DNA from 2 places in the Enterobacter chengduensis genome. Region 1 is predicted to be linked to the other one. Evidence: predicted binding sites of a transcription regulator. Region 1 holds the regulator's gene; the other holds the start of a gene.
What was found. Region 1 encodes PurR, which represses purine synthesis genes. Its sites were predicted from a motif close to CANGCAAACGTTTGCNTG; they were not measured.
Positions count from the first base shown of each region.

Region 1 (4,224 bases):
CCAGCAGGGGAGCGAGGGCAGGGGAAAGTCCCACCAGCGGCATAATCGTCGCGAAAATACGGTTTGTACGGTTAGCCGGATAGTAGTCGGTGACCAGCGCCTGCCAGGTCACCGCCGCGGCACAGACGCCCACGGCCTGAATGAAGCGCAGCACCAGCAGCCAGGTAGCGTCACGCACCCACAGCATCCCCAGGCAGCCGACGGCAAAAATGGCCAGACCCAGCAGCAGGACCGGTTTACGGCCAAAGCGATCCGAGAGCGGTCCCCACAGCAGCTGGGCGAAAGCAAAACCGGCGAGGAATAAGCTCAGGCTGGCGCTGATGGCCGCAGCAGGGGTTTGCAGATCTTCCTGCATCGCGGCAAACGCCGGCAGGTACATGTCGGTGGCCAAAAAGCCCAGCACGCTTAAGCCGCCGAGCCAGACTAAAAATCCTTTCCTGGGTTGCATTCTTCTATTCTCCTGAGGAGGCAGGTGTACGTTGGCGCAGAGTGTAGGGAGTGCAAAGCGGCTTGTGAAACGCTAATATTTGGCGGGTGCATTCAAATTTTTTGCAGGCAGAAAATGTGGTCAGATTATTCTCTTGAAGTGGTCGATGCTGTCGCGCGCAACGGCAGCTTTAGCGGTGCGGCGCAGGAGCTGCACCGCGTCCCTTCGGCAATCAGCTACACGGTGCGTCAGCTGGAGGAGTGGCTGGCGGTTCCGCTGTTTGAACGGCGGCATCGCGACGTGGAATTGACGCCCGCAGGCGCGTGGTTTTTGAAGGAAGGGCGTTCTGTTATCAAAAAAATGCAGATCACCCGCGAGCAGTGCCAGCAGATCGCCAACGGCTGGCGGGGACATCTCTCCATCGCGGTGGATAACATCGTGAAGCCCGAGCGCACCCGGCAAATGATCGTCGATTTCTATCGCCATTTTTCTGACGTCGAGCTGCGGGTCTCCCAGGAGGTGTTCAACGGCGTATGGGACGCGCTGGCGGACGGCAGGGTGGAGATGGCGATTGGCGCCACGCAGGCGATCCCGGTCGGGGGACGTTACGCCTTCCGCGATATGGGGATGCTGAGCTGGAAATGCGTGGTGGCACGCGATCACCCGCTGGCGGCGATGGAAGGGCCACTGAGCGACGATACGTTGCGCAACTGGCCGTCGCTGGTGCTGGAGGATACCTCCCGTTCATTGCCCAAGCGTATCACCTGGCTGCTGGACAACCAGCGGCGGGTGGTGGCGCCTGACTGGGAATCGTCGGCGACGTGCCTCAGCGCCGGGCTGTGCGTCGCGATGGTGCCCGTTCATTTTGCGCGTCCGCGCATCGATACCGGAGAGTGGGTGGCGCTGACGCTTGAGAATCCGTTCCCGGATGCGGCATGTTGCCTGACCTGGCAGCAAAATGATGTCTCGCCAGCGATGGCCTGGCTGCTGGATTATCTGGGCGACAGCGAAACGCTAAACCGGGAATGGTTACGGGAGCCAGCATAGCTGGCCCCGTAAAGGGATTAGCGACGGTAGTCGCGGAACGGACCATCCGCAACGGAACGGCGTTCAATCAGGCGCGGGTGGACCTCAATGGACTGCGACTCTTCACGTTTGTTGACGATCCTGTCGAGCAGCATGTTGAAGGCCGTTTCACCCAGCGAATCTTTCGGCTGGTGAATGGTGGTCAGCGCCGGGGTAAAGAAGCGCGCGTTACGCACGTTATCATACCCGATCACGGAAATATCCTGCGGCACGCGCAGACCCAGCTCGTCGGCCGCACAGAGCGCGCCCATGGCCATGATGTCGCCCCCGCAGAAAACGGCGGTCGGACGGTGCTGCTGGGAGACAATCTGCTGCATCGCGCGGTAGCCTGACTCCGGCTCAAAGTCGCCCTGCACGATCCAGTTTTCCGGCACGGTAATCAGCGCTTCTTCCATCGCTTTCATAAAGCCGGCCAGACGGCCCGCGCCGGTGTTGCGCTCCAGCGGACCCGGGATCACGCCAATCTCGCGGTGGCCGCGTTCGATCAGATAACGGCCCGCCATATAGCCGCCTTCAAAGGCGTTGTCGATCACGGAGTCGGTGAAGTCCGCGCGCGCTTCACCCCAGTCCATCACTACCATCGGGATATGGCGATACTCTTCGAGCATCGACAGCACGGATTCCGGGTACTCGGAACACATCACCAGCAGGCCATCCACGCGCTTTTGCGCCATCATCGACAGGTAGGCGCGCTGTTTTTCAATGCTGTTCCACGCGTTGCCCAGAATCAGGGTATAGCCTTTCTGGAAGCAGTTTTTTTCTACCGCTTCAATGATCTCGGCAAAATAGGCCGCTTCACTGCTGGTCGCCAGCAAACCAATGGACTTGGTGTGATTAACCTTGAGGCTGCGCGCAACCGCACTTGGCGAATAGTGCAGCTCTTTGATCGCTGCCCAGACGGCGTTGCGCGTCTCTTCCGCCACAAAGCGGGTTTTGTTAATTACATGTGATACGGTTGTAGTGGAAACGTTTGCGCGTTTTGCTACGTCTTTAATTGTTGCCATTAAATGTCACTCCAGACCATATCCTAAACTCCTGAAAAACTTGAAGGTAAACGTTTGCCTTCTCTCACCCTTATCTCGCAATGTTGAATTGCGGCACGCCGGGAAAACGACACGGGACGTCAGGAGGGGGTCAATGGCCGGTACGCTAATAAATTTAGCGTGGAATTTTGTCCTATCTTGATGAAAAGGGGAAGAGGTAAAGTGGTTATCAGTATAAATCCAGGAAGATTTTTGACGTAATCTGTGCAAAAATGAGCAAGCTCACTTTTCGTGGGGGGATTAAAAGGAGAAAAATTGATGAGTTCCGATCTGAAGTTTTCGCTGTTCACCACCGTTGTTGTGCTGGCTCTGATTGTCGCGGCGGGTCTGACGGCTGCGCTGCACTGATTTACGCGGGGGGAGAGCCTTCTCCTCCCAGTTTCCCGGATTGTTACTTCTCAGGCAAAAATTTTTTGCCATTTTGTTAACTTCTCATTTTTTGTGATTGATGTCATGCTTTCTGCTTCTTTGTTCTGTGTTACCACATGACACGGCATCCGGAGTTGACGCATGAAAATCAATTTTCCCCTGCTGGCCCTGGCGATTGGCGCTTTTGGGATTGGCACCACTGAATTCTCCCCGATGGGGCTACTGCCCGTTATCGCCCGGGGCGTAGACGTTTCGATCCCTGCTGCCGGGATGTTGATCAGCGCCTACGCTATCGGCGTGATGGTAGGAGCGCCGCTGATGACGCTTCTCCTTTCGCACCGCGCGCGCCGCAATGCGCTGATATTCCTGATGGCCATCTTCACCCTGGGTAACGTGCTTTCGGCCATTTCGCCGGACTACACCACGCTGATGCTGTCACGCATTCTGACCAGCCTTAACCACGGCGCGTTCTTTGGGCTGGGGTCGGTCGTTGCTGCCAGCGTGGTGCCTAAACATAAGCAGGCGAGTGCCGTAGCAACCATGTTTATGGGCTTGACCATCGCGAACATCGGCGGGGTGCCTGCGGCAACCTGGCTGGGCGAGGTCATTGGCTGGCGGATGTCCTTCCTGGCGACGGCCGGACTGGGCGTGGTCGCGATGGTGGCGCTGTTCTTCTCCCTGCCGAAAGGCAGCGCGGGAGAACGTCCTGACGTGCGCAGAGAGCTGTCGGTGCTGATGCGCCCGCAGGTGCTCTCCGCGCTGCTCACCACCGTGCTGGGAGCAGGGGCGATGTTTACCCTCTACACCTATATTTCACCGGTATTGCATGACATCACCCGCGCAACGCCTCTTTTTGTTACCGCGATGCTCGTGCTGATTGGCGTGGGCTTCTCGATCGGCAACTACCTCGGTGGGAAATTTGCCGACCGTTCCGTGAGCGGGACGCTGAAGGGTTTCTTAACCCTGCTGATTGTCATCATGATCGCAATTCCCTGGCTGGCGCGGAATGAAGTCGGCGCCGCGATCGCGATGGTTGTCTGGGGCGCAGCCACCTTTGCCGTGGTGCCGCCGCTGCAGATGCGCGTAATGCGCGTTGCGCATGAAGCGCCGGGGCTCTCGTCGTCGGTCAACATCGGTGCCTTTAACCTGGGCAATGCGCTCGGGGCGGCGGCCGGTGGGGCCGTGATTTCAGGAGGGCTGGGATACAGCTTTGTGCCGGTGATGGGGGCGATCGTTGCCGCGCTCGGCCTGCTGCTGGTGATGACGTCGGGTCGTAAACAGCCCGAAGCAGCCTGCGCT
Region 1 covers NZ_CP043318.1:2,215,703-2,219,926, forward strand. Annotated here, with positions in the region: gene punC (purine nucleoside transporter PunC) at 1-448, opposite strand, end outside; gene punR (DNA-binding transcriptional activator PunR) at 563-1,474, shown strand; gene purR (HTH-type transcriptional repressor PurR) at 1,492-2,517, opposite strand; gene cydH (cytochrome bd-I oxidase subunit CydH) at 2,815-2,904, shown strand; gene FY206_RS10940 (MFS transporter) at 3,067-4,224, shown strand, end outside.

Region 2 (4,224 bases), 2.5 Mb from region 1:
CTGCTGGTGATGTTTATCTTCCTGTTTGCAGGTGAAAAAATTCTCGCGTTCCTGAACCTGCGCGCTGAAACCGTGTCGATTTCCGGCGGGATCATTCTGTTCCTGATTGCCATTAAGATGATTTTCCCGAGCGCGGAAGGCAGCAGCAGCGGCCTGCCCGCGGGTGAAGAGCCGTTTATCGTGCCGCTGGCGATTCCCCTCGTCGCGGGGCCGACCATTCTGGCCACCCTGATGCTGCTTTCGCATCAGTATCCGAACCAGATGAGCCACCTGGTGATTGCCCTACTGATCGCCTGGGGCGGGACGTTTATTATCCTGCTGCAGTCTTCGCTGTTCCTGCGCCTGCTGGGCGAGAAAGGGGTGAACGCGCTGGAACGCCTGATGGGGCTGATTCTGGTGATGATGGCGACGCAGATGTTCCTGGACGGGATCCGCGCGTGGATGAAAGGCTAGGTAAACGCAAAACGGCAATCAAAGATTGCCGTTTTTAGTGTTTTCTCCCTCTCCCCGTGGGAGAGGGCCGGGGTGAGCAGCTGTGTTTAAAGTCAACAGCTGACGACTAAGCTGCCGCCCATTTTTTATTGTCCCGCACCATCGCATTCAGGATTGTTACCAGCTTTCTGACGCAGGCTGTCATCGCCACTTTAAAGGCTTTTCCCTTGCTTCTCAGTTTCTCAAAAAAAGCCTGTATGGTTGGGTTATAACGCACCGCTGACATTGCCGCCATGTACAGCGCTGCACGCACCGCACTTCGTCCTCCCCAGATACATCGTTTTCCTTTCATCTTTCCGCTGTCATGGGCATAAGGACACACGCCTACCAGTGCGCTGATTTTACGTCTGTTAAGTTGTCCCAGCTCCGGCAGCATCGACAGCAGAACCGCCAGCGTTGTCCGTCCTATACCCTTGACTTCTTCCAGCAGCTTCACTTTCTCCTGCCATAGCGGCATCACTTTTATCTGCTGGTCGATGTCGTCATCCGTGTCCTTTATCTCTGCGTTAAGCCAGTCAATATGCCGTTTGATACCCATCCGGATAAGCTCATCAGTGCAGGAGCCGTAGCGGTTCTGCTCCATGGTTCTGTTGTCCACCAACTGGCGGCGGCGGGATACCATCATGGCGAGACGCTGCGTCTGTTCGTCCGGAGCGGGTCTGATATCCGGTGTCATCCTGCGGCCAAACTCGCAGATGATGCGGGCATCGTTCGGGTCTGTCTTGAACAGCGTCCCGAGAGCGCGGGCGAAGTGTTTGACCTGAGCAGGATTAACGACGGCGACAGGCAGCCCGGCAAGTTCAAGCGTGGCAGCAAGCAGGTTGTGGTAGCGCCCCGTGGCTTCCATCACGATGCGTGTAACGGTACGGGATGAAAGGGCGTCGAGGAGTAGCTGATGGCCCTGAGGGGTATTATCCAGATGAAGAAAAATCCCGTCAGGACTGATAAATACATCAAAGGTCTCTTTGGCGATATCGATGCCAACGTTGGTATGTTCAGTCATGTTCGAGTCTCCCGGCCTTGTAATATACGGGCTGGCACAGGCCGCCCAGGCAGCTGTTCGGGTTAACAGGAAAACTGATGCCACGCCATGAGCTCACCCGCGGGCTTGGAAACCCAGAGGGCTAACGGGCTGTGGCATCAGGTCAAACTCAGTGACAGTTTACCCGTCTGTTGACGGGTAACTGAAGTGACTTTAAACATACAAGGGCATCAGGCCGCAGAGGACGTATTTTTGCCGGGTGGCGGCTTCGTCTTACCCGGCCTACAAAACTTAGCCCTTACGAATCAAATATCGATACGGCAGCGCTTCTGTCTGCTGTGCCACCAGCTCATGCTCCATAAAGGTACAAAAACCGGGAATATCGCGGGTCGTGGCCGGGTCGTCGGCAACGATCAGCAGCGTTTCACCGGACTGCATATTGCGCACGGTTTTACGCACCATCATTACCGGTTCCGGGCAGCGAAGGCCCTGGGCATCAAGGGTGTGGTCTGGGCTGGAAAACAGGTCGGTCATGGTCTTCTCGGTCTGGTAAAAACGGCTGTAGTTTACGCCCGGTTGCGCGCAATGCAAACCAGGTTAACGATTGCGTAAAAATCAACCATTGCAATGTCCGGCTAAAGCAGTATCATGCTGCGGTTTTTATTGGGTTCCCTCACCCCAACGTATAAAAAGGTCACAATATGACGCAGTTTTCTGAATCACAGCGCGTAAAAGCGTTGTTCTGGCTTTCGCTTTTCCATTTGCTGGTGATCACCTCCAGCAACTATCTGGTGCAGCTCCCGATCTCCATCTTTGGTTTCCATACGACCTGGGGCGCGTTCAGCTTTCCGTTTATTTTCCTCGCCACGGATTTAACCGTGCGTATCTTTGGCGCCCCGCTGGCTCGCCGCATTATTTTTGCGGTCATGCTTCCGGCGCTGTTCATCTCGTACGTAGTGTCGTCTCTGTTTTATATGGGAAGCTGGCAGGGCATCGAGGCGTTAACCCAATTCAACCTGTTTGTCGCCCGTATCGCTGCGGCAAGCTTTATGGCCTACGCGCTGGGGCAGATCCTCGACGTGCACGTGTTTAACCGCCTGCGTCGGAACCATCGCTGGTGGATGGCGCCTACTGCCTCCACGCTGTTCGGTAACGTGAGCGATACGCTGGCCTTCTTCTTCATAGCCTTCTGGCGCAGCCCGGACGCGTTCATGGCCGAGCACTGGATGGAAATCGCGCTGGTGGACTACTGCTTCAAGGTCCTCATCAGCATTGTTTTCTTCCTGCCGATGTACGGCTTACTGCTCAATATGCTGCTGAAAAGGCTGGCAGATAAATCTGAAATCACGGCATTGCAGGCTGGTTAAGGGTTCGCTTTATCAGTTGTGATAAGATGAGCAAATGAGCCGTTATGGCCGTTTATCGAAAGGAAGAAGTCAATGCGCAATCTGGTTAAATATGTCGGGATTGGCCTGCTGGTTGTGGGTCTTGCAGCCTGTGATAACAGCGACACGAAAACGCCTGCTCAGGGCGCATCCGCAGAGAGCAACGCGACCGGTCAGCCGGTGAATCTGATGGATGGCAAACTCACTTTCTCTCTGCCAGCCGATATGACTGACCAGAGCGGCAAGCTGGGCACCCAGGCGAACAACATGCACGTTTACTCCGACGCAACCGGGCAGAAAGCGGTCATTGTGATTGTGGGCGACGACACCAGCGAAGACCTGGCCGTGCTGTCCAAACGTCTGGAAGATCAGCAGCGCGGCCGCGACCCGCAGCTGCAGGTGGTGACCAATAAATCCATCGAGCTGAAAGGCCACACGCTGCAACAGCTGGACAGCATCATCTCCGCCAAAGGCCAGACCGCCTGGTCTTCTGTCGTGCTGGGCAAGGTCGATAACAAACTGCTGACCCTGCAGATCACCCTGCCAGCGGAAGATCAGCAGAAAGCGCAGACGGCGGCTGAAAACATCATTAACACCATCGTGATCCAGTAACCTTCACGATGATGACGTGGCCTCCGGTGCCTGCACCGGGGGCCCTTTTTTTAGCCGCCACGTCAGCAGCAGCGCAATGACCACCAGACCCGCCGCGGCAAGATAAATCACCGGCACGCCTGCCCAGGCCATCACCAGCCCCGCCAGCGGGCCGGTAATGCCTAACGACATATCCATAAACACCGTATAGGTCGCCAGCGCCGCGCCCTGATTCTGCTGCGGCACGGCTTTTACCGCCACCACGCCCAGCGCCGGGAAGACCAGGGAAAAGCCTGCCCCCGCGAGAAACACGCCCACCTTCGCGACCCAGGGCACCATCGCTATTCCGGTCAGCAGCAGCCCGACAATCTCTATCGCAAAGCAGATCATCGCCACGTTCAGCCCGCCCAGGCGGTTGATGCCGTTAGGAAAAAGCAGGCGGGCGCCAACAAACGCACAGCTGAACAGGGTTAACGCAAAGGCCGCGCCGTCCCAGCCTTTGGCGTCGTAGAACAGGGTAATGAAGGTCGCAATGACGCCGAAACCGGTGGTCGCCAGGGCCAGGGCCATGCCGTACGGCCAGACGCGTCCCAGCACCGCCCGAAACGGCAGCGGCTTGCCCTTGCTGGCCTTCACCTTCGGGCGCGGCAGCGCAAACAGGATCGCCAGCAGCGCGACCGCCATAATGGTGATGGAAAGCCCATATAGCCCGCCAAGCGCATAGCAGGCCACGCCGAGCGGCGCCCCAAGCGCCATCGCGCCGTAAGTGACAAT
Region 2 covers NZ_CP043318.1:4,727,899-4,732,122, forward strand. Annotated here, with positions in the region: gene yhgN (NAAT family transporter YhgN) at 1-453, shown strand, start outside; gene FY206_RS22935 (IS110 family RNA-guided transposase) at 560-1,495, opposite strand; gene tusA (sulfurtransferase TusA) at 1,766-2,008, opposite strand; gene FY206_RS22945 (7-cyano-7-deazaguanine/7-aminomethyl-7-deazaguanine transporter) at 2,176-2,841, shown strand; gene FY206_RS22950 (DcrB family lipoprotein) at 2,914-3,471, shown strand; gene FY206_RS22955 (MFS transporter) at 3,475-4,224, opposite strand, start outside.
Region 2: the regulator PurR is predicted to act here: its motif matches at 2,068-2,085, upstream of tusA (sulfurtransferase TusA).